DNA from 2 places in the Colwellia sp. 20A7 genome. Region 1 is predicted to be linked to the other one. Evidence: predicted binding sites of a transcription regulator. Region 1 holds the regulator's gene; the other holds the start of a gene.
The links. The regulator NrdR, encoded in region 1, represses ribonucleotide reductase genes. The targets are predictions, from matches to a motif close to AAACACNANATNTNGTGTTT.
Positions count from the first base shown of each region.

Region 2: nrdA (class 1a ribonucleoside-diphosphate reductase subunit alpha) is a predicted target of NrdR. The motif match lies at 2,592-2,611, and genes of this name have one in related genera.

Region 1 is NZ_CP047130.1:830,510-841,945, forward strand. Features, by position in the region: gene GQS55_RS03625 (alpha/beta fold hydrolase) at 1-114, shown strand, start outside; gene GQS55_RS03630 (ABC transporter ATP-binding protein) at 158-913, shown strand; gene GQS55_RS03635 (ABC transporter permease) at 910-2,106, shown strand; gene GQS55_RS03640 (RNA polymerase sigma factor) at 2,234-2,752, shown strand; gene GQS55_RS03645 (hypothetical protein) at 2,745-3,464, shown strand; gene glyA (serine hydroxymethyltransferase) at 3,837-5,093, shown strand; gene nrdR (transcriptional regulator NrdR) at 5,233-5,712, shown strand; gene ribD (bifunctional diaminohydroxyphosphoribosylaminopyrimidine deaminase/5-amino-6-(5-phosphoribosylamino)uracil reductase RibD) at 5,756-6,934, shown strand; gene GQS55_RS03665 (riboflavin synthase) at 7,001-7,672, shown strand; gene ribB (3,4-dihydroxy-2-butanone-4-phosphate synthase) at 7,756-8,865, shown strand; gene GQS55_RS03675 (hypothetical protein) at 9,294-9,665, shown strand; gene GQS55_RS03680 (TolC family protein) at 9,789-11,174, shown strand; gene GQS55_RS03685 (efflux RND transporter periplasmic adaptor subunit) at 11,171-11,436, shown strand, end outside.
Region 2 is NZ_CP047130.1:2,104,140-2,115,575, forward strand. Features, by position in the region: gene nrdB (class Ia ribonucleoside-diphosphate reductase subunit beta) at 1-91, opposite strand, end outside; gene nrdA (class 1a ribonucleoside-diphosphate reductase subunit alpha) at 199-2,469, opposite strand; gene ubiG (bifunctional 2-polyprenyl-6-hydroxyphenol methylase/3-demethylubiquinol 3-O-methyltransferase UbiG) at 2,936-3,664, opposite strand; gene gyrA (DNA topoisomerase (ATP-hydrolyzing) subunit A) at 3,970-6,687, shown strand; gene serC (3-phosphoserine/phosphohydroxythreonine transaminase) at 6,861-7,949, shown strand; gene aroA (3-phosphoshikimate 1-carboxyvinyltransferase) at 7,951-9,231, shown strand; gene cmk ((d)CMP kinase) at 9,316-9,996, shown strand; gene rpsA (30S ribosomal protein S1) at 10,141-11,436, shown strand, end outside.

The DNA of each region.
Region 1 (11,436 bases):
AATGAGATAGTTAACGAATTTTTAACGAGTAAGTTACCTAATAAACTTGATGAGTCTTGTTTGAAAGATATTCCTCAAGAGACTTTTATGACAAGTGTTAACGGCATTCAGTAATGCGCTTCCAATAGCATTAAATGGCACAGACAAGGAAATACTAATGATTGAAGTAAATAATTTACATAAACAATTTATTGATAAGAAAAATAAAAAAAATACCGTGAAAGCGCTAGACGGACTTTCTTTTACCGCAAAAGATGGTGAGATCACCGGGGTTTTAGGACCAAATGGTGCTGGTAAAACAACGTGTCTACGTACACTTTACGGGTTACTTTCAGCTGATGAAGGTTTTGCCACCATTGATGGTATTAATGTTACTGAAAACCCATTAGCCGCGCGCTCAAAACTGGGTATTTTTCCTGATAAATTCGGCTTGTATGAGCGTCTAACTGCTTATGAACAAATTGATTATTTCGCAAGCTTACATGGTATGTCAGGGCAAACTAAAAAAGAAGCAATACAGCAAGTGATTGAAGATTTAGATCTGGGCGAATTAGCGCACCGTAAAACCATTGGTTTTTCACAAGGTCAACGAATGAAAGTTACATTAGCACAAGCCTTAGTTCATCAACCACAAAACTTTGTACTTGATGAGCCTACACGTGGTTTAGATGTTATGAGTACACGTATATTGCGTAATCACCTTGCTAAGTTTAAAGCGAAAGGACACTGCATTTTATTTTCATCGCATGTAATGCAAGAAGTCGCGGCGCTATGTGACCGGGTGATCATTGTTGCTAATGGTAGGTTAGCTGCCCAAGGAACACCTCAAGAGCTATGTGATCTGGCTGGTGAAACATTGCTTGAAGATGCATTTGTTAAATTGATTGGCTCAGATGAAGGAGTATCAGCGTGAATAGTGTTAACTCAAACTTAAATTTACATATAATTCAATTAAAAGCACTTGTTTTAAAAGAATACAAAGAAGCTTTTCGTGACAAACGTGCATTGATCGTGGCGTTAATGATGGCTTTCTTAGCACCCGTAGCTATTGTCTTGATGTCAAAAATCATGATTGAAAAGTTGGTTGATGAACCACCTGTTTACGTTAAGTTCTCAGGTGCTGAATATGCACCTAAGTTAATAATGCATTTTGCCGACAACAATTTATTAAACTTTGCTGATGTACCTGAAGATGAAAAAGCAACGTGGGAACAGCGTAATATTGCTATTGATATTCCTGAAGATTATGCAATTAATATGGCTGAAGGAAAGCCAATTAAGTTACATTTACAAGCTGATTTTAATGATAAAGCAGTTACCCCTCCTATCAGAAGAATTAATAACGCAGTAAGAGAGTTCTCATTATCGATTGGCTATAAGAGACTATTATTACGCGGTGTTGATGTACGTTTGCTAAACCCAGTTAAACTAGTAGAGCAAGACACCGCAAAACCTGATGCTACCTTTATTATGATCTCAATGATGTTGGGAATATATCTGATGATGGCCGCATTTATGTCTGGCTTATCTGTAGCCATTGACTCAAGTGCCGGAGAACGAGAGCGTAATGTACTTGAAATGTTATTGTGCCAACCCGTAAGTACGTTAAAAATAGTGTTAGCTAAGTTGATCGGCTCTTCAACCATTTCGATCATTGGTGTGGTTTTAGTATTAGTACTCACGTCAATTTCCGTTGGTTTTATTGACTTAACTAAAATTGGAGCGACTTTTAGTTTGGATATATCAACCGCAGCGATTTTATTATTACTATTACTGCCTATTTGCTTTTTTGCCTCTGCTTGCCAATTATTTGTCGCCTTTCAAACCAAGAGCTTTAAAGAAGCACAATCAACAGTTGGTATGCTTATTGGTATTCCTGCCTTTATCCCTTTTGTTGTTTCAATGATGGATGATCGACCTGAGTGGCTAAATTGGCTACCAATAGCAGGCCAATCCATGATTATTGAAAACATTTTTAAAGGTGTTGAAGTTAATTGGTTAGCCGTTTTTGCAACCAGTACTGTGACTATTGCGATTACTGTGGCATTGGTTATCGCGTTAGCTAACAAGCTTAAATCAGAAAAAGTTGTGATGGCATTAAGTTAAGTAGTTAAGTGCATAATAGTTAAATAAAAGGTAATTTATAAAACTATTATGTTAAATTTTAACAACTTAATTAAATAATATACTCAATTTACTTTTGGTCAGTAGTGTTGAGTGGAAGGAAAGATAATTGGATTATCAAGCAACATTTACATTATGGATGACGGAGCATGAAAAACTGCTGCGTCATATCATTACGGGCTTTGAAGCAAAAGTTGCTATTCAAGATGAGCTTTTTCAAGAAATAGCATTAAATATTTGGCGAGCTTTGCCTAAGTTTAGACAAGATTCTGCGGTAAAAACTTTTGTTGCGCGTATTGCTCATAACGTTTTAGCGACGCATGTCGCTAAAGCAGTTAAAACGGTTCAGACTGCAGATATAGAAAATTGTGCTGAAGTTGAAAATATAGCTGCAACACAAAACACACCTTATCAAGAGCTTAATCAAACACAACGACAATTTCGTTTATCGCAAGCTATACGAGAACTTAAACTTGAACAACGACAAGTGATAACACTGGCACTTGAAGGAATGAGTTATCAAGAAATGGCTGATGTTTTAGTGATTACGCCTAACTTAGTTGGAGTTAGGTTACAACGCGCTAAAACATTATTAACCCAGTTGTTGGAGGGATCAGAAAATGGATAAAACACCATTTGAAAATGAAGATAGATCGTCGACAAAGTCTAACAAAATAGACCCAGATCGTACTATGGTTGTTAAGCCGAAAAAGATAGATGTTCTTTCATTATCTAAAAGCAATACTTCATCAACTCCAGATAATGAACCCCCTTTATTTGATGAACAACCACTAGATGAAAGTTGGCTAATACTTTCTCAAGATTGGCAAGATCAACCTTTTGAAAAAGTAGATATTCAAAAGTTATTAAAACAAACTAAAAAACGAACCTTACTAGCTAAGTTGTTGTTGGGGCTGAATGTCATCGCTACAGTAGGTATTTTTATTATGCTATTTGTCGGCTTGTATCAAGGTGACTGGAGTACCGCAAATATCACTTACTTATCCTTTGGAGGTGTAGCGTCAGTAATCTTTGTTTATTATGAAATAAAAATACGACTGAATATTTGGCAACAGAGTTGTGATAGCCCAGATAAAGCGGTTACTAATGCTATTGCAGGAGTTCAATCTTCAATTAAATATATTAAATTAACTAAACTGTCTTGTTGGTTATTTCTACCTCTAGTTAATTGGTACCTTTACGCAACAATTGAAGAGTCAGAGAAGTCACTTTGGCCTCCCTTTATTATTACTCATATTTTTATTCTGATGATATGGTTAATAACACATTGGTTTCAAAAGAAGCGTGTTAAGGAGTTATCAGAGCTTAACTCTATCTAGATATTCTTTATGGACATAGCGCTTGCACTGACCAACTATAATTTCGATATATATAGGTTTGATGGGTTATTATTCGGTATGATTTTTATTTGGTGTTTAATATTTTGCTGTGCTATTGTTTTACAGTTTTAGGTATATTCTTTTTTTTAGTGAAAACTTTTATTCTATTGTTAAGAGACATTCACTTAACAATTATACGCTATAAAGCAGTGCTAAATACACTAAGGCTTGCTCGTTTTACCGTGTACAACTAGGTAAAATTAAGGCAGAATACCGCCATTATTTTTTGAATGTTTAAGTAAATTCTGTTATTTGCTTAAATATCGTTTCAGCCTAGTGCTGACTTTTATATTTGCAAAGAAGGGAAAAAACATGTTTACACGTGATATGAATATTGCCGATTTTGATGCGGAACTATATCAAGCAATGAGCCAAGAAGTTGTGCGTCAAGAAGAGCACATAGAGTTAATTGCTTCAGAAAACTACTGTAGTCCTCGCGTACTTGAAGCACAAGGTTCACAATTAACTAACAAATATGCCGAAGGTTACCCTGGCAAACGTTATTACGGTGGTTGTGAATTTGTTGATATTGCTGAGCAATTAGCAATTGATCGTGCAAAAGAGTTGTTTGGTGCTACTTATGCCAACGTACAACCACATGCAGGTTCTCAAGCGAATGCTGCTGTTTTTCAAGCACTTGTATCACCTGGCGGAAAAGTATTAGGCATGAGCTTAGCCCATGGCGGTCATTTAACTCATGGTGCTAGTGTAAGCTTTTCTGGTAAATCTTATGAAGCTTTTCAATACGGTCTTCACCCAGAAACTGGTGATATTGACTATGATGAACTTGAACGTTTAGCTAATGAACACAAGCCTGAAATGATCATCGGTGGTTTTTCTGCCTTCTCAGGTGTTGTTGATTGGGCACGTATGCGTAAAATTGCTGACAGCATTGGAGCATATTTCTTCGTTGATATGGCACACGTTGCTGGTCTTGTTGCTGCAGGTCTATACCCTAATCCTGTACCACACGCGCATGTAGTAACTACAACTACACATAAAACATTAGCGGGCCCTCGTGGTGGTTTAATTATTTCTGGCTGTGATGATGAAGCTATTTATAAAAAGTTAAATAGTGCCGTTTTCCCTGGTGGCCAAGGTGGCCCATTAATGCACATTATTGCTGCTAAAGCGGTTGCATTTAAAGAAGCACTACAACCAGAATTTAAAGTGTATCAACAAAGTGTACTTGATAATGCCAAAGCTATGGTTGCGGTATTACAAGAACGTGGTTATAAAGTTGTATCAAATGGCACTGAAAATCACTTATTGTTACTTGATTTGATTGATAAAGATATTACAGGTAAAGATGCTGATGCTGCTTTAGGTAAAGCACACATTACTGTTAATAAAAACTCAGTACCTAACGATCCTCGTTCTCCGTTTGTTACTAGCGGTTTGCGCTTGGGTACTCCTGCTATTAGTCGTCGTGGTTTTGGTACTGAAGAAACTAAAGCATTAACAGGTTGGATTTGTGATATTTTAGATGATATCAACAATGAAGAAACTATTGCTAAGGTACAAGAAAGCGTTAAAGAGCTATGTTCACGTTTCCCTGTATACAAGTAGTCAGTCATTAGCTTTTTTAAGTTAAACTAATTCACAAATTATTGTGAATTTATATTAAAATGGTCGCAATTAGCGGCCATTTTTGTATTTATTTTTCGAACTTGTCGTATGAAACTTATTCACGTATCGCAGGTAAACCATGTTTTGTCCATTTTGTAGTGCACAGGAAACTAAAGTCATAGACTCTCGTTTAGTTTCAGACGGTCATCAAATCAGACGTCGTCGTCAATGCTTATCTTGTCATGAACGTTATACAACTTTTGAAACAGCTGAATTAGTTATGCCTCGTATTATCAAACGAGATGGTACACGTGAACCGTTCAACGAAGATAAAATGCGCAGTGGTTTAATGCGAGCGTTAGAGAAACGTCCCGTCAGTACTGAACAAGTAGAACTGTCGATTAATAAATTAAAATCACAAATGCGTGCAACAGGTGAGCGAGAAATTACGAGTGAAATGCTGGGTAATTTGTTGATGACTCAGCTAAAAGAATTAGACAAAGTTGCCTATTTACGTTTTGCTTCTGTTTATTTGTCCTTTGAAGATATTAGTGAATTTGCTGATGAAATAGCTCGCCTAGGAAAAGAAAGTCCAAGGAGAGGGAAAATTGGTAAATAAATCGCCGACAAAAAAAGAATTAACAACAACTTGTAATGATCAAATGTATAGCAGACAAGATTATCAATACATGGCATTAGCAATTCAGCTTGCTAAACAAGGGCGTTATACAACATCACCAAATCCTCGAGTAGGTTGTGTACTGGTTAATAAGCTTGACGGTAAAGAGCAAGTAATTGGCACCGGCTTTCATCAAAAAACAGGGCAGGGTCATGCAGAAGTTAATGCATTACTTGATGCTAAACTTAATTACCCTCACCTTATTGAAGGTGCAACCGCTTATGTTACTTTAGAGCCGTGCAGTCATTTTGGTAGAACACCACCTTGTGCCCAAGGGTTAATTAATGCCAAAGTAAAACGGGTTGTTGCCGCTATGGTTGATCCTAATCCTGAAGTTTCGGGTCGTGGTTTAGCAATGCTTCAACAAGCAGGGGTTCAAGCTGAATTTGGGCTTTTAGAAAGTGACGCAAAAGCGCTAAATCTTGGCTTTATTAAAGTCATGACTCACTCTTTACCTTATGTTCGGGTTAAGTTAGCGGCGAGTCTTGATGGTAAAACCGCGATGAAAAGTGGTGAAAGCAAGTGGATTACTTCAAGCGACGCAAGATGTGATGTACAAAAATTGAGAGCGCAAAGCTGTGCTGTAATTTCGGGTGCAGATTCAATTTTAACTGACAATGCTAAAATGACAGTACGTTGGTCTGAGTTAGGAAGATTAAAAGATAGCTACCCTGAAGATACGGTTCGCCAGCCAGTAAGAGTTGTTATTGATAGTCGTAACAGGCTTACACCTGAGTTAGATTTTTTTAAACAAGCATCACCGGTTATTCTGGTTCGAAGAGAATTAGATGAAATAGACCTTGAAAACATCCATAAATGGCCGCATTTCGTAGAACAGGTCCAAGTTTCTACGGTGAAGACTGAATCAGGACAAGACAATATTGATTTAGCTGCGTTATTGATATTATTAGCCGAACGCGGTTTGAATGATGTATTAATTGAATCTGGAGCTCGCTTAGCGGGAGCTTTTATAGAACAAGATTTAGTTGATGAGTTAATTTTATACCAAGCTCCTAAACTTATGGGGGCTGAGGGTAAAAGTTTAGTCGAAATGCCGAATGTGAATAAATTACTAGAGGCTAAATCATTATCGATTACCGACGTACGCCAAGTAGGTTGTGATATTCGAATTACAGCAACACTAGAAAAAGACAGCATCTAAATAGATATTATTTCAGCAACAGAGTCTTAAATAATATATCTAACTATAAAATAAATGAGAGTAGCTATGTTTACCGGAATTATTGAAGCCATTGGCACTATTAAAGCAATAAATATAAATGCTCAAGGAGCGCGCTTAGTTATTGCTAGTAATAACCTTGATATGAGCGATGTTAAATTAGGTGATTCCATTTCTACTAATGGCATTTGCTTAACGGTTGTTGAATTTGATCAAAATAGTTATAGTGCTGATGTATCAAATGAAACATTACAGCGTACTGGCTTTGCTCATTATAATGTTGGTATGCAAGTTAATTTAGAAAAAGCTATGTTAGCAAGTACCCGTTTTGGCGGGCACATGGTGTCAGGGCACGTTGATGGTGTGAGTGAAATTTTATCGATTATTAATAACGGTAATAGTATTGAATACTGGCTTTCAATGCCTACAGAACTAGCTCATTATATTGCAGAAAAAGGCTCAGTAACTGTTGATGGTACAAGTTTAACTGTTAATGCGTTAGACGAGAGTTCAAATAGTAAATTTAGATTAACGATTGTGCCGCACACTGTGAAAGAAACAGTTTTTGCCCATTATAAAGTGGGTACAAAAGTTAACTTAGAAGTAGATTTAATCGCACGATATTTAGAGCGTTTACTTACAAAAGAAGCAACTGAAATGCCAGCTGTTAAATCAAATGTGACAGAATCTTTATTGAAAAAGTCAGGCTTTATTAAATAATAAATAACTTAGCTTTATAGCTAAGTATTTTAAAAAATTATTATCAAATAAGTAATCAACAACAAGTAATCAAAGAGAACCTAATGAATTTAAATACCCCACAAGAAATAATCGACGATATTGCTTTAGGTAAAATGGTTATTTTAATGGATGATGAAGACCGAGAGAACGAAGGTGACTTCATCATGGCTGCAGAAATGGTAACTCCAGCTGCAATTAACTTTATGGCAACTCATGGTCGTGGGCTTATTTGTATGCCAATGACGCAAGAAAAGTGTGAAGAGTTAAAATTACCTTTGATGGTAGATAAAAATGACGCACAGTTTAGTACAAACTTTACTGTTTCAATTGAAGCGGCGACAGGTGTTACCACCGGTATTTCAGCAGGCGATAGAGCAACAACAGTGCTAGCTGCAGTAGCTAAAGATGCAACGCATTTAAGCATTGTTCAGCCTGGACATATTTTTCCTTTAATTGCTAAAGATGGTGGCGTACTTAACCGTGCAGGACATACTGAAGCGAGTGTTGATTTGGCACGTATGGCCAATTTAGAGCCGGCAGCCGTTATTGTTGAAATTTTAAATGAAGATGGCACCATGGCGCGTCGTCCAGATTTAGAAATTATTGCAGAAAAGCACGGTATAAAAATGGGTACGATTGCTGATCTTATTGAATTTAGAAATGAGACAGAAACAACTATTGAACGTGTATCGCAATGTAAATTACCGACCGCTTTTGGTGAGTTTGATTTAATCGTATTTAAAGATACTATCGATGGACAAGCACATTTTGCTTTAACCAAAGGCGAAATTAAAGCTGATGAACCAACGTTAGTAAGAGTGCATTTAGAAAATACTTTTAGAGATTTGTTATTTAGCCAGCGTGAAAGCGTAGCAAAATGGCCTATGGCAAGTGCCTTAGAAAAAATAGCGAAAGAAGGCGGTGTTCTAGTACTATTAGGTAAACATGAATCAGCAGCAGAATTAATTAACTTAGTTGAAAAGTACGCTAAAATTGATGCTGGCGAATCAGTAAAAGAAGTTAGCCGTCATGTTGGCTCTCGCAATGTTGGCGTTGGCTCACAAATACTGGCAAACTTAGGTGTGAGTAAAATGCGCTTGTTAAGCTCACAAACTAAATATCATTCACTTTCTGGTTTTGGTTTAGAGGTTGTTGAATATATTCCTGAGTAATAAACCTATACCCGTTACCAATCAAGATGCGTATTTCAGAGTGCTTGAGCGATATCAATTCAAGGCAGTGCTTTGTAATAATGGTCGTTCCCTTATAAAAAGCACTAACGAAGAAGTGATGTTGCTCAAGCGTTTCTTCGATGGGTCTAAAAACAATTTATGCTGCGTTATTAACTTTAGTAAGGGAATAACCATGACGTAAACTTAATGCCTTGCCTAAATTGTTTTTAGTTCCCACTGAAACCTGCATCTTGAATGATAACGGGTATATACTTGCTTTAAAGTATTTTTGCTTTCTGATGAAAGTAAAAGTAAGGGGATAGGGTCTTGTTTATAGCTAGCTTATTTTTGCTAGCTTAGCCTACTGGCTATAAGATCCTATAGCGTTACATTCAATCATTAACACGAAACACAAATAGTAATATCACATGAAACCAGTACGTAACAACATAGTTATAGTGATGCTGATGCTAGTGGCCTTTATCGGTCAAGCAATGGCAAGCACTGCTATGTCTTATTCTGGTGCTTCTTGTGTTGATGGGGATATGGCGAATACAATGCCAATGATGTCTCATGATCAGATGTTACTTGATGATAGTGATAAAAAAACAGCGATGATGGCTACAATGGATTGCTGCCAAGATGATTGTAAATGCCCTAGTAATGGTTGCTTAAGCCTTTCATTTTTACTGAATACATCGCTTAACTCCAAAGTTTTTTCAGATAAAAAAATTACACAGTTCCCCTCTCTAAATAAATCACAATCTAGCTCTTCACTATATCGTCCACCCATTTCGTAACTTCATGGCACACTTGTGCCTAAAATTCTTATAAACCGTGTCTCTCTACATTAATTACTCATAATGTGTGAGCTAACATAATTGAATTATTCTCAAAATTTACGCATGTAAAGAGAAAGAAGTATGAATAAATATAACGCCTTATATAAACGTATGACTGTATTTACAGCTATGCTCATTATCGTATTCTCAAGTCATAGTTATGCCGCTGAGCAGGGATTGAGCTTTACTCAAGCGATTAAAATCGCGCAAAAAAATGATCCTTGGCTTGATGGCAGTCGTCATAAACAAAAATCAATTGAAGCTTTAAGCTTTGTTGCTAATACACAGCCGGATCCTAGCGTGTCTGTTACTTTTGCTAGCTTGCCTACCGATGGATTTAACTTTGACCAAGAAAACATGACACAATTAAAAGTAGGTGTTTCTCAGATGTTTGGTCGTGGTGATAGTCTGGAAATACGCAGTAAACAATTACAACTGCAGTCACAAGAGCAACCGTTTAAACGTAAAGACCGAGAAAACAAAGTTGCAGTAACGGTGGGGAGTTTATGGCTTGATTTATATCGAATACAACAAAGTATTAGTTTAATAGAAACAAGCCGTAGCTTGTTTGAACAGCTAAGTCAGTTGGCCGAATCGAGTTATAGCAGTAATTTAGGTGGAACACGGCAAGTTGATATTGTGCGTGCTCAACTTGAATTAACTCAGTTAGAAGATAGATTAAATCAGTTAAAGCTTGAGCAAAACCGTTACCAAGGCATGCTAGAGCAATGGCTAAGCCATTATCGATCAACAGGATCTTTATCAGAAGATTTAGATACGAACAACAATACGCTAATAAGGCTCATTAGTAGTGAACTTCCGCAATTAGATCTTTACCGGAAGGAGGCTCTTTATGATGAAAAACAGCTAAAACCTAGCCAGTTAGCACTAATTTTAGCTCGTCACCCGGCGGTACAAGCAGTTGATAAAAATATTGAAGCTACTCGTATTGGGGTAAATTTAGCGGAACAAAAATATCAACCACAATGGGGCGTAAATGCTAGCTATGGCTATCGTGCAGATGACTCTTTGGGTAATAGCCGAGCCGATCTTTTCTCGATAGGTGTTGTGTTCGATCTTCCTTTATTTACTGGTAACCGACAAGACAAAGAAGTGAGCTCTGCCATTGCTAACACTGAAGTGATCAAAACAGAGAAACTATTATTAATTCGTCAGTTGATATCGGCTTTTGCTAGTGCGAAAGGTCAATTTTTTCGTATTAAAGAAAGGCAAACACTGTATATAGAACGGTTGCTGCCGCAAATACAGCAGCAAGTTCAGGCTTCTCTAACGGCCTATACAAATAATGAAGGTGATTTTTCTGAAGTAGTACGTGGACGTATTGCAGAGCTTAATGCTCATATCGAATTTTTAATAATTAATACCCAAGAACAAAAAATCATTTTAGAAATTAATTACTTTCTTGTTGATAACGCAATGAAGTCAGACATGAGTGCTAAATTATGAGCGTAAACCCAACAAACAAAAAGAGCTTAATAATAGGAATTATTATTGGTGTAACGTTAGCTTTATTAATCAGTTTTATTGTGATGTCGTCTATGATGAATAAATTACATAGTCCGACAACATTAGAGTCAAAGGAAGAAGAACCACTTTATTGGGTTGCTCCAATGGACGCAAACTTTAAAAAAGATAAACCTGGTAAGTCACCGATGGGGATGGATCTTGTTCCTGTTTATGATGATGGCGGCGCAGGACCTGATGAAGG
Region 2 (11,436 bases), 1.3 Mb from region 1:
GATCATAACGAGAAACATTAACACTATTACCTAAAAACATAGGTTCAAGTAAAGCATTATTTGGTGTTTGGTTAAACGTGGTGTACGTCATTATTTTTTATTCCTTAATATATTGCCAAGACAACTGAAGTAGGCAATAAAGAATCAAGTAACCTACTTGATTCATTTTATTTGTTTAATTATGTTCTGTGCTAGAAATTATATTTTACAAGCACCACCAGCGCAGCTATCGTCTTCCATTTCGATATCGTCATTCGCACCATCACGTGTATTATGGTAATACATGGTTTTAACACCAAGTTTATAAGCGGTTAAAATATCTTTTAAAATTTGTTTAATTGGAACTTTGCCACCGTCGAACTTCGAAGGATCATAATTTGTATTTGCTGAAATTGTTTGGTCTACAAATTTTTGCATAATACCAACAAGCTCTAAATAACCTTCATTACTTGGAATATTCCAAAGTAATTCGTAGTTGTCTTTCAGTCTTTTATATTCAGGAACTACTTGTTTAAGTACACCATCTTTACTTGCTTTGACACTAATTAAACCACGTGGTGGCTCAATGCCATTCGTTGCATTCGATATTTGAGATGACGTTTCAGATGGCATTAAAGCTGATACGGTTGAATTACGAACACCATACTTTTTAATACTCGTACGTAATGATTCCCAATCTAAATGTAGCGGTTCACCAGTAATATCATCAATAGTCTTTTTATAAGTATCAATAGGTAAAATACCTTGAGAAAGACGCGTTTCATCAAATTTAGGACAAGCACCTTTTTCTTTCGCTAAACCGTTAGTCGCTTTCAGTAAATAATACTGAATGGCTTCAAACGTTTTATGCGTTAAATTATTTGCACTGCCGTTTGAATAATATAAGCCATTTTTAGCTAAGTAATACGCATAATTAATAACACCTATACCTAACGTTCTGCGCGCTAAACTCGCACTACGTGCTGCCGGAATAGGGTAGTCTTGATAATCTAATAAACTATCTAACGCACGTACGGCTAAATCGGCTAACTCATCTAGTTCATCAAGAGACTCAATTGCGCCTAAGTTAAAGGCAGATAAAGTACAAAGCGCTATTTCACCATTTTCATCGTTGATATCAGTCATCGGCTTAGTTGGTAAGGCAATTTCTAAACACAAATTACTTTGACGAATAGGGGCTTTACTTGGGTCAAACGGACTATGAGTATTACAGTGATCAACGTTTTGTAAGTATATACGACCAGTACTCGCACGCTCTTGTGCAAATAAAGTAAATAACTCTATTGCTTTAATGCGTTTTTTACGAATCGAGTCATCGTTTTCATATTGTACATAAAGTGCTTCAAACTTATCTTGATCTTCAAAGAATGCATCATAAAGCCCTGGAACATCACTTGGACTAAAGAGGGTAATATGACCACCTTTAATCAGACGTTGATACATGACTTTATTAAATTGAACACCGTAGTCTAAATGTCTAACACGGTTTTCTTCAACACCACGATTGTTTTTAAGTACAAGTAAGCTTTCAACTTCTAAGTGCCAAAGTGGGTAGAATAACGTTGCTGCGCCGCCACGAACACCACCTTGTGAACAACTTTTAACGGCTGTTTGGAAATGTTTGTAGAAAGGGATACAACCTGTATGAAATGCTTCACCATTACGAATAGTACTACCTAATGCACGAATACGCCCTGCATTAACGCCTATACCTGCACGTTGAGAAACATATTTAACAATCGCGCTTGATGTTGCATTAATAGAGTCTAATGAATCATCACATTCAATTAATACACACGATGAAAATTGACGAGTAGGTGTTCTAACACCTGCCATAATAGGCGTCGGTAGTGATATTTTAAATGTTGATATGGCGTTATAGAAGCCTTTAACATAGCTTAATCTAGTTTCTTTCGGGTATTTAGCAAATAAACAGGCGGCAACTAAAATATATAAAAACTGCGCGCTTTCATAAATTTCGCCATTAACACGGTTCTGTACTAAGTATTTACCTTCAAGTTGCTTAACTGCAGCATAACTGAAGTTTAAATCACGACTGTGATCTAAAAATAACGACATGTGTTCAAAATCACTTTCGTCGTAATCAACTAATAAGTGTTGGTCATATTTACCCGCTGCAACCAGCTTCACTATATGGTCATATAGTTTTGGTGGCTCAAATTGGCCATAAGCTTTCTTACGTAGATGAAATACTGCAAGTCTGGCAGCTAAATATTGATAATCAGGTGTCTCTTCTGATATTAAATCTGCTGCCGCTTTAATAATAGTTTCATGAATATCTGCAGTTTTAATCCCATCATAAAATTGAATATGAGATTTTAATTCAACTTGAGAAACAGAAACGTCATCAAGATTTTCAGCAGCCCAAGCAATAACGCGGTGAATTTTTTCTAAATCGATGGGTTCTTTTTCGCCATTGCGCTTGGTAACAAAAAGTTTATTAGTCATGAAAGGCCTGTGGTGTAAATTGTTATTGTTTTCTTTAGTTTTAAAACGTTATTTATCACTAAAGAGTCCTGTGTTGTTTCTGCTTTTCAAATAGTCTAATAAATAGGCTGGTTAAAAAGTGCATGCACAACATCTAGGGTTAGATTGTAAATATAGACACAAGATAATGAGGTTTTGGGTTTATTGCAAGTGATAAAAAAGTACTAATTTAACTTGATTTTTTCATTGATAGCATTAGGTTAGTAATGACTAACCTAGTACCGTTAAAAGCTTTAGTAATTTGCTAAAATCAATCTTTATTTGAAAAAAAATAATTAGTTAAAAATATTTTTATTTTTTTTATTATATTTTTATAACGATTAAATATGAAATCCAATGAAATATTTAATTTTGTTATTTATCAGTGGCTTAGTTGGTTTTGTTTGTAGTTTGAACAACTTGGTTGAAAAAAAAACAAATCAGTAAGTTATATTTTCTTACAGCATAAAATGTAGTTTACATCTAAGCTATCAGTTAACTTATGATTCTCAGAAATTGGGTTGTAATGAATACCACTAGCATCTATACAATTTAACCCATACTGTTCAGCCCAACTTATCAGTTGAGAAGGTTTTATAAATTTATCATGCTCATGTGTACCATCAGGGACTAATTTAAATATTTTCTCAGCGGCCAAAATAGCAAGTAAATAAGATTTCACGGTTTTATTGAGTGTAGAGAAAAAGACTAAACCACCGGGTTTAACTAAATTAGCACAGGCATTTATGATAGAAGCAGGGTCTGGCACATGCTCAAGCATTTCCATACAAGTGACCATGTCAAAACCTTCATGATTTTGTTGTGCTTTTTCTTCAGCGGTTATTTTTTCGTAATTAATGGTTAAACCTGACTCAAGGGCATGCAGTTTAGCGACGTTAAGCGGCTCTGTGCCCATATCTATACCAGTCACAATAGCGCCTAATTTCGCTAAAGACTCTGATAAAATACCACCACCACAACCTACATCAATAACTTTTTTAGAAAAAAGTTCACTTTGTTGTTCGCTAACATGTTGACATATAAATTGTACTCTTAGTGGGTTAACTTGATGTAACGGCTTAAAGTCTCCAGTTAAATCCCACCACTGATTTGCAATTTGCTCGAATTTAGCAATTTCAGCATCATTTACATTCAGCACTTTATTAGTTTCGGTCATGGTTATATCTAGTTAATTTTTGAATTATTCAATTCTAAACGAAACTTTTAGCTAAGCAAAGCGTAAACGAAGCTCAAACAGCAGCCAAAGTAATGAATTAGATCAATTTAACTGTGCATTTGTTGTTTTTATCATCATTTTTTCAATGGCTCGCCATCTCTTTGTAAATGGACAAATAAAGCTATTTGGCATCACTAAAAATTGTGCTATTATGCCGCGTTGATTTATATATTTTTTATGAAAATATAATAATAAAAATATTGTGATTTTATAGTTACATTTTAAGTTAAGGGATACGTCTATATATGTCAGATCTGGCCAAAGAAATAGTTCCAGTAAATATTGAGGATGAGCTAAAAACATCCTACCTAGATTATGCCATGAGCGTAATTGTTGGGCGTGCATTGCCTGACGTTCGTGATGGATTAAAACCTGTACATCGTCGCGTATTATTCGCGATGGAAGTTTTAGGGAATGATTGGAATAAACCTTATAAAAAATCTGCCCGTGTGGTTGGTGATGTTATAGGTAAGTATCACCCACATGGTGATACTGCTGTTTACGATACTATTGTTCGTATGGCGCAATCATTTTCTTTACGTTATATGTTGGTTGATGGTCAAGGTAACTTCGGGTCTGTTGATGGTGATAGTGCAGCTGCAATGCGTTATACCGAAATTAGAATGTCGAAAATTGCGCATTCTATTCTTGCCGACTTAGATAAAGAAACTGTTGATTTTGTACCTAACTATGATGGTACTGAATTTATTCCAGCAGTAATGCCTACTCGTATTCCTAACCTACTTGTTAATGGTGGTTCAGGTATCGCCGTAGGTATGGCAACTAATATTCCACCGCATAATTTAACTGAAGTTATTAACGGTTGTTTAGCCTTAATAGAAAACAGTGAAATTACGTTTGAAGAACTATTAACGCATATTCCTGGTCCTGATTTCCCTACTGCGGCTATTATTAGTGGTAGAGCGGGTATAGAAGAAGCTTACCGAACCGGTCGTGGTAAAATAAAAATTCGTGCTCGTGCAGAAATTGAAGTTCACGAAACATCAGGTAAAGAAACCATAATCGTTCATGAGTTACCATATCAAGTTAACAAAGCTCGCCTGATTGAAAAAATGGCTGAACTTGTTAAAGAAAAACGTCTTGAAGGTATTTCAGCTTTACGTGACGAGTCTGATAAAGACGGCATGCGTATGGTTATCGAGATTAAACGTGGTGAAGTAGGTGAAGTTGTTTTAAATAATTTATTTAAACTAACGCAAATGCAAGTGTCTTTTGGTTTTAATATGGTGGCATTAGGTAATGGCCAACCGAAAATATTTAATCTAAAAGAAATGCTTGAAGAGTTTGTTCTTCATCGCCGTGAAGTTGTTACACGCCGTACTATATTTGAACTTAGAAAAGCCCGTGACAGAGCACATATCTTAGAAGGTCTATCGATAGCCCTTGCTAATATTGAACCTATCATTGAGTTAGTGAAAACCTCTCCATCAAGAAAAGAAGCGGAAGAGCAGTTAGTTGCTAAAGGTTGGGACTTAGGTAATGTTAGCGCAATGTTAGAGCGCGCTGGTACTCATGCTGCTCGTCCTGAGTGGTTAGAGCCACAGTTCGGTATTCGTGATGACAAATATTATTTAACACCTGTTCAAGCAAAAGCTATTGTAGAGTTACAACTTTATAAATTAAGTGGTCTTGAACACGAAAAAATTCTAAATGAGTATAAAGAGTTATTAGATCTTATTGCAGAGTTAATGCTTATTCTAGAAAATCCTGAGCGTTTAATGGAAGTTATCCGTGAAGAACTAGAAGCTATTAGAGATGAGTTTGGCGATGAACGCCGCACTGAAATTACTAATGCCTCTCATGACTTATCTTTAGAAGATTTAATTACTGAAGAAGATGTTGTCGTAACACTTTCTCATGAAGGTTATGTTAAGTATCAAGTATTAAGTGATTATGAAGCTCAGCGTCGTGGTGGCAAAGGTAAAGCTGCAACCAAGATGAAAGAAGAAGATTTCATTGAGCGCTTATTAGTAGCTAATACACACGATACTATATTATGCTTCTCAGATCGCGGTAAGTTGTACTGGTTGAAAGTTTACCAGTTACCACTAGCAAGCAGAACGGCACGTGGCCGTCCAATTGTTAATATTTTACCATTAGAAAGCGGTGAACGTATTACGGCAATTCTACCTGTACGTGAATATGAAGAAGATAAATACATTATTATGGCGACAGCGTCTGGTACTGTTAAGAAAACAGCGTTAACTGCTTATAAAAATCAAAGAGCTAACGGTATTATTGCGTTAAACCTACGTGATGACGATACCTTAATTGGTGTTGATATTACTGATGGCAATAATGACATTATGTTGTTCTCAGATGCAGGTAAAGTTGTTCGCTTTAATGAAAAAGTTCGTGATAGTGAAACAGGTGAAATCAAGCTTGATCCTGAAACAGGCGAACAGCGTTGGGCATTAAAACCTATCGGTAGAACCGGTACTGGTGTTCGTGGTATTAAACTTGAAAACGACCAAAAAGTTGTTTCACTGATTGTACCTAAAAACGATGGTCCTATTTTAACCATTACTGAAAATGGTTTTGGTAAGCGTACTGACTTAAATGAATATCCTGCGAAGAGCAGAGCAACGAAAGGTGTTGTTTCTATTAAAGTCAGTGAGCGTAACGGTAAAGTCGTTGGTGCAGTTCAAGTTGAAGATCTTGATGAAATCATGGTTATTACCGATAACGGCACATTAGTACGAACACGTGTTAATGAAGTGAGTGTTATTGGCCGTAATACCCAAGGTGTTCGTTTAATTCGTACTGTTGAAGGTGAGCATGTTGTTGCACTTCAACGTATTGATGAAATTATTGAACCAGAACTACCTGAAGGAGAAGAAGGTGATAATGTAGATGCTATTGAAGCAGATGAAACATTAGCTTCTAATACTTCTGAGAGTACTGAACAGTTAGATAACGAAAGTACACCCGACGACCAATAACAGGCGTCACATATGATATAAAGGCGGCTAATAACCGCCTTTTTTTATGTTCAGGATGAACGGTATTTCGCGGTGCCATGGATGGCAAAGAGCGTGTATGTTCAGGATGAACGGTATATCAAGCGTATATTTCAAGCTTGATAAGTTAAATTTACCTATTTTGAGAAAAGATAATGTCAGAAGTATTTAATTTTTGTGCTGGACCCGCAATGTTGCCAAAACCAGTAATGGCAAAAGCCCAAGAAGAATTTATTCATTGGAACAACACCGGCAGTTCAGTAATGGAACTAAGCCATCGTAGTGATGTTTATATGGCTATGGCTGCAAAGGCTGAAGCCGATTTACGTGATCTTATGGCTATTCCAAACAATTACAAAGTACTATTTTGTCATGGTGGTGGTCGAGGTCAATTTTCAGCAGTACCGCTAAACTTACTACCACCAGGTAAATCAGCTGACTATATCGTTAATGGTTCATGGTCAAAAGCGGCAGCTATTGAAGCGAAAAACTTCGGTGAAATTAATGTTATTAATATTCGAGAAGAGCACTCTGACGGTGAAATAAGCCTTGTTCCAAGTGAACAATGGCCACTCAATAGTGATGCTGCCTATGTTCATTACTGTCCTAACGAAACGGTTGATGGTATTGAAATTAATGATGTGCCTAATACCAACGGTATTCCACTTGTTGCTGATATGTCATCCACTATCTTATCTCATGAAATAGATGTTAGTAAATTTGGTGTTATTTATGCTGGAGCTCAAAAAAATATTGGGCCTTCAGGTTTAACAATTGTCATTATCCGTGAAGATTTACTTGGGAATGCACAAAAAGCGACACCTTGTATCATGAACTACGAAACATCAGCAAACAATGATTCTATGTATAACACTCCGCCAACTTATGCGTGGTATCTAGCAGGATTAGTTTTTCAATGGCTTAAAGCATTTGGCGGCGTAAAAGCCATCGCCAAAGTTAACCAACTAAAAGCTGAATTGCTATATCAAACAATTGATGCGAGTGATTTCTATACTAATACTGTCGAACATCAATACCGAAGTAAGATGAATATTCCATTTTGGCTTAAAGATGAAAGCTTAAATGAAAAGTTTTTAGCACAAGCTGAACAGCGAGGCTTAATGGCTTTACAAGGTCATAGAATTGTCGGTGGTATGCGTGCAAGTATATACAATGCAATGCCAATTGAAGGTGTGCAAGCGTTGGTTGATTTTATGCAAGAATTTGAAAAGGGGAATAAGTAGTATGGAGCAGTTAACATTACAGCCAATTGGCAAGATTAACGGCGAGATTTTCTTACCAGGCTCAAAAAGCTTATCTAATCGTGCATTGCTAATTGCAGCATTAGCGAGTGGCGTGACTAAAATTACTAACTTACTTGTTAGTGAAGATATTGAGCATATGCTTAACGCATTAACAACACTTGGAATAAAATACACGTTAAGTGATTGTGGTACAGAATGTACTGTTGTTGGCAATAATGGCTTTTTTAAAACAGATACACCATTAGAGTTATATTTAGGTAATGCTGGTACGGCTATGCGCCCATTGTGTGCAGCATTAGCTGCTAGTGAAGGCGAATTTGTTTTAACAGGTGAGCCAAGAATGAAAGAAAGACCTATTGGTCACTTGGTCGATGCACTTGCACAACTTGGTGCGGGTATAGAATACCTTGAAAATAAAGATTATCCACCAGTTAAAATATCTGGTAAAGCGTTAACAGGTAATATTGTCAGTATTGATGGTTCAATTTCAAGTCAGTTTTTAACGGCGATATTAATGATAGCGCCTTTATTAAAAACAGACACTAAAATTGAAATTGAAGGCGAATTAGTCTCTAAACCATATATAGATATTACACTTAATATCATGAGTCGATTTGGCGTTGATGTAAAAAACAACAACTATCAATCTTTCACGGTAACTGGTAATCAATCTTACCAAGCTGTTGAAAAGTATATGGTCGAAGGCGATGCATCTTCAGCGTCATACTTTTTAGCTGCCGGTGCAATTAAAGGTGGAAAAGTCACTGTACATGGTGTTGGAACATTAAGTGTTCAAGGTGATAAGCATTTTGCTGATGTACTCGAGAAAATGGGTGCAGAGGTTACTTGGGCTGATGAATCTATCACTGTTGTGGGTAAACCACTGACGGCGGTTGATATGGATATGAATCATATCCCTGATGCGGCAATGACCATTGCAACAACCGCACTTTTTGCGAAAGGCACAACAAGCATTCGTAATATTTATAATTGGCGAGTTAAAGAAACCGATAGATTAACAGCTATGGCAACAGAGCTCAGAAAAGTTGGAGCAGAGGTTGTTGAGGGTGAAGATTTTATCTCTATTACACCGCCAGAAACATTAAAACACGCTGAAATTGATACTTATAACGATCATCGTGTTGCGATGTGTTTTTCGCTTGTGGCTTTAAGTGATACACCAGTCACTATCAATGACCCTAAATGTACCGCGAAAACATTTCCTGATTATTTTGACAAGTTAGCGGAAGTTTCTTGTTAAACAGGTTAACAGATATTTTTTTGGCGATTTTAATATATAAATCCAGTATAATTCTGCCGATTTTTGACATAAGGAGAAATATGTATGCTGGAAAGCATTCCCGTAATTACTATTGATGGCCCAAGTGGGGCAGGCAAAGGAACTGTTGCCAGAATTGTGGCTGAACAGCTTGGCTGGCACTTACTCGATAGTGGTGCTATCTATCGTGTACTTGCTGTAGCAACCCAACATCATCATGTTAACCTTGATGATGAGGAACATTTGATTCCTATGGCTGCACACCTGGATGTACAATTTGAAATAACGGTCGAAGGCGAAAGTAAAGTTATTTTAGAAGGTGAAGATGTCACTGACACTATTAGAACAGAAGAAATTGGTGCTTTAGCGTCAAAAGTGGCTGCCTTTCCACGTGTTCGTGAAGCTTTACTACGCCGACAGCGTGCATTTAGTGTTGCTCCTGGGCTAGTTGCTGATGGTCGCGATATGGGAACGGTTGTTTTTTCTAAAGCACCAGTGAAAGTATTTTTGACGGCTAGCGCAGAAGAAAGAGCCGAACGCCGATTTAATCAGTTGAAAGAGAAGGGCTTTGATGTTAAAATCGGGCGCCTTTTGGATGACATACGTCAACGAGATGAAAGAGATAGCAACCGAGAAGTAGCTCCTCTTATTCCCGCAGAAGGTGCGTTAATTATTGATTCTACTGGCCTTTCTATACAAGAAGTGGTCAATAAAGTCCTTTCATTTGCGAATGGAAAGTTAACATAAACCCTTATTTTTTTTATTGATGTTGAAAAACTTAATAAAAATAAATTTAACTAAAGCCTACGTCATGGATGTACCGAGGCTAAATTAATAACCCCATGAAACAATGATGTTGACTGGATTAATAACTGAGTTAATAGACAAGTTATGATGGAAAATTTTGCAGAACTTTTTGAAGAAAGTTTAAAAGAAATCGAAACTCGCCCGGGTTCAATTATCCGTGGCACAATCGTTAAAGTAACCAAAGACAACGTAATTGTTGACGCTGGTCTTAAATCTGAGAGTGTAATCTCAATCGACCAATTCAAAAACGCTGCAGGCGAAGTTGAAGCGGTTGTTGGTGATGAAGTGGATGTATCGCTTAAAGCTACAGATGATGGTTTCGGTGAAACTATACTTTCACGTGACGATGCTAAACGTCACGAAGCATGGCAAGTACTTGAAAAAGCTTACGAAGAAAAAGAAACTATTATCGGTGTTATCAACGGTAAAGTTAAAGGTGGTTTCACGGTTGAAGTTAGCAATATTCGCGCTTTTTTACCGGGTTCATTAGTTGACGTACGTCCAGTACGTGACACAGCTCACCTTGAAGGTAAAGATTTAGAATTCAAAGTTATTAAGCTTGATCAAAAGCGTAATAACGTAGTTGTTTCACGTCGTGCTGTTATCGAAGCTGAAGGCAGTGCAGAACGTGATGAATTACTAGAGTCATTAGCGGAAGGCCAAGAAGTTAAAGGTATCGTTAAGAACCTTACTGACTACGGTGCATTCGTAGACTTAGGCGGCATTGACGGCCTACTTCACATCACAGATATGGCTTGGAAACGCGTTAAGCACCCAAGTGAAATTGTAAATGTTGGTGATGAAATTCAAGTTAAAGTATTGAAATTTGACCGTGAGCGCACTCGTGTATCTCTAGGTATGAAGCAGTTAGGCGAAGATCCATGGGTAGCAATTGCTAACCGTTACCCAGAAGGTTCTAAACTTTCTGGTCGCGTAACTAACTTAACTGACTACGGTTGTTTCGTTGAAATCCAAGAAGGCGTTGAAGGTTTAGTTCACGTTTCTGAAATGGATTGGACTAACAAAAACATCCACCCATCTAAAGTTGTTAACTTAGGTGACACAGTTGAAGTTCTAGTACTAGAAATTGACGAAGAACGTCGTCGTATTTCTCTAGGTCTTAAACAGTGTATTGCTAACCCTTGGGAAGAGTTTGCTAAAAACTTCAACAAAGGCGATAAAGTATCAGGTAAGATCAAGTCAATTACTGACTTCGGTATCTTCATTGGTCTTGACGGCGGCATAGATGGTTTAGTTCACTTATCTGATATTTCATGGGCTGGCGGTGAAGAAGCTGTTCGTGATTATAAGAAAGGCGATGAAATCACTGCTATCGTACTTCAAGTTGACCCTGAGCGTGAGCGTATCTCTCTTGGCGTT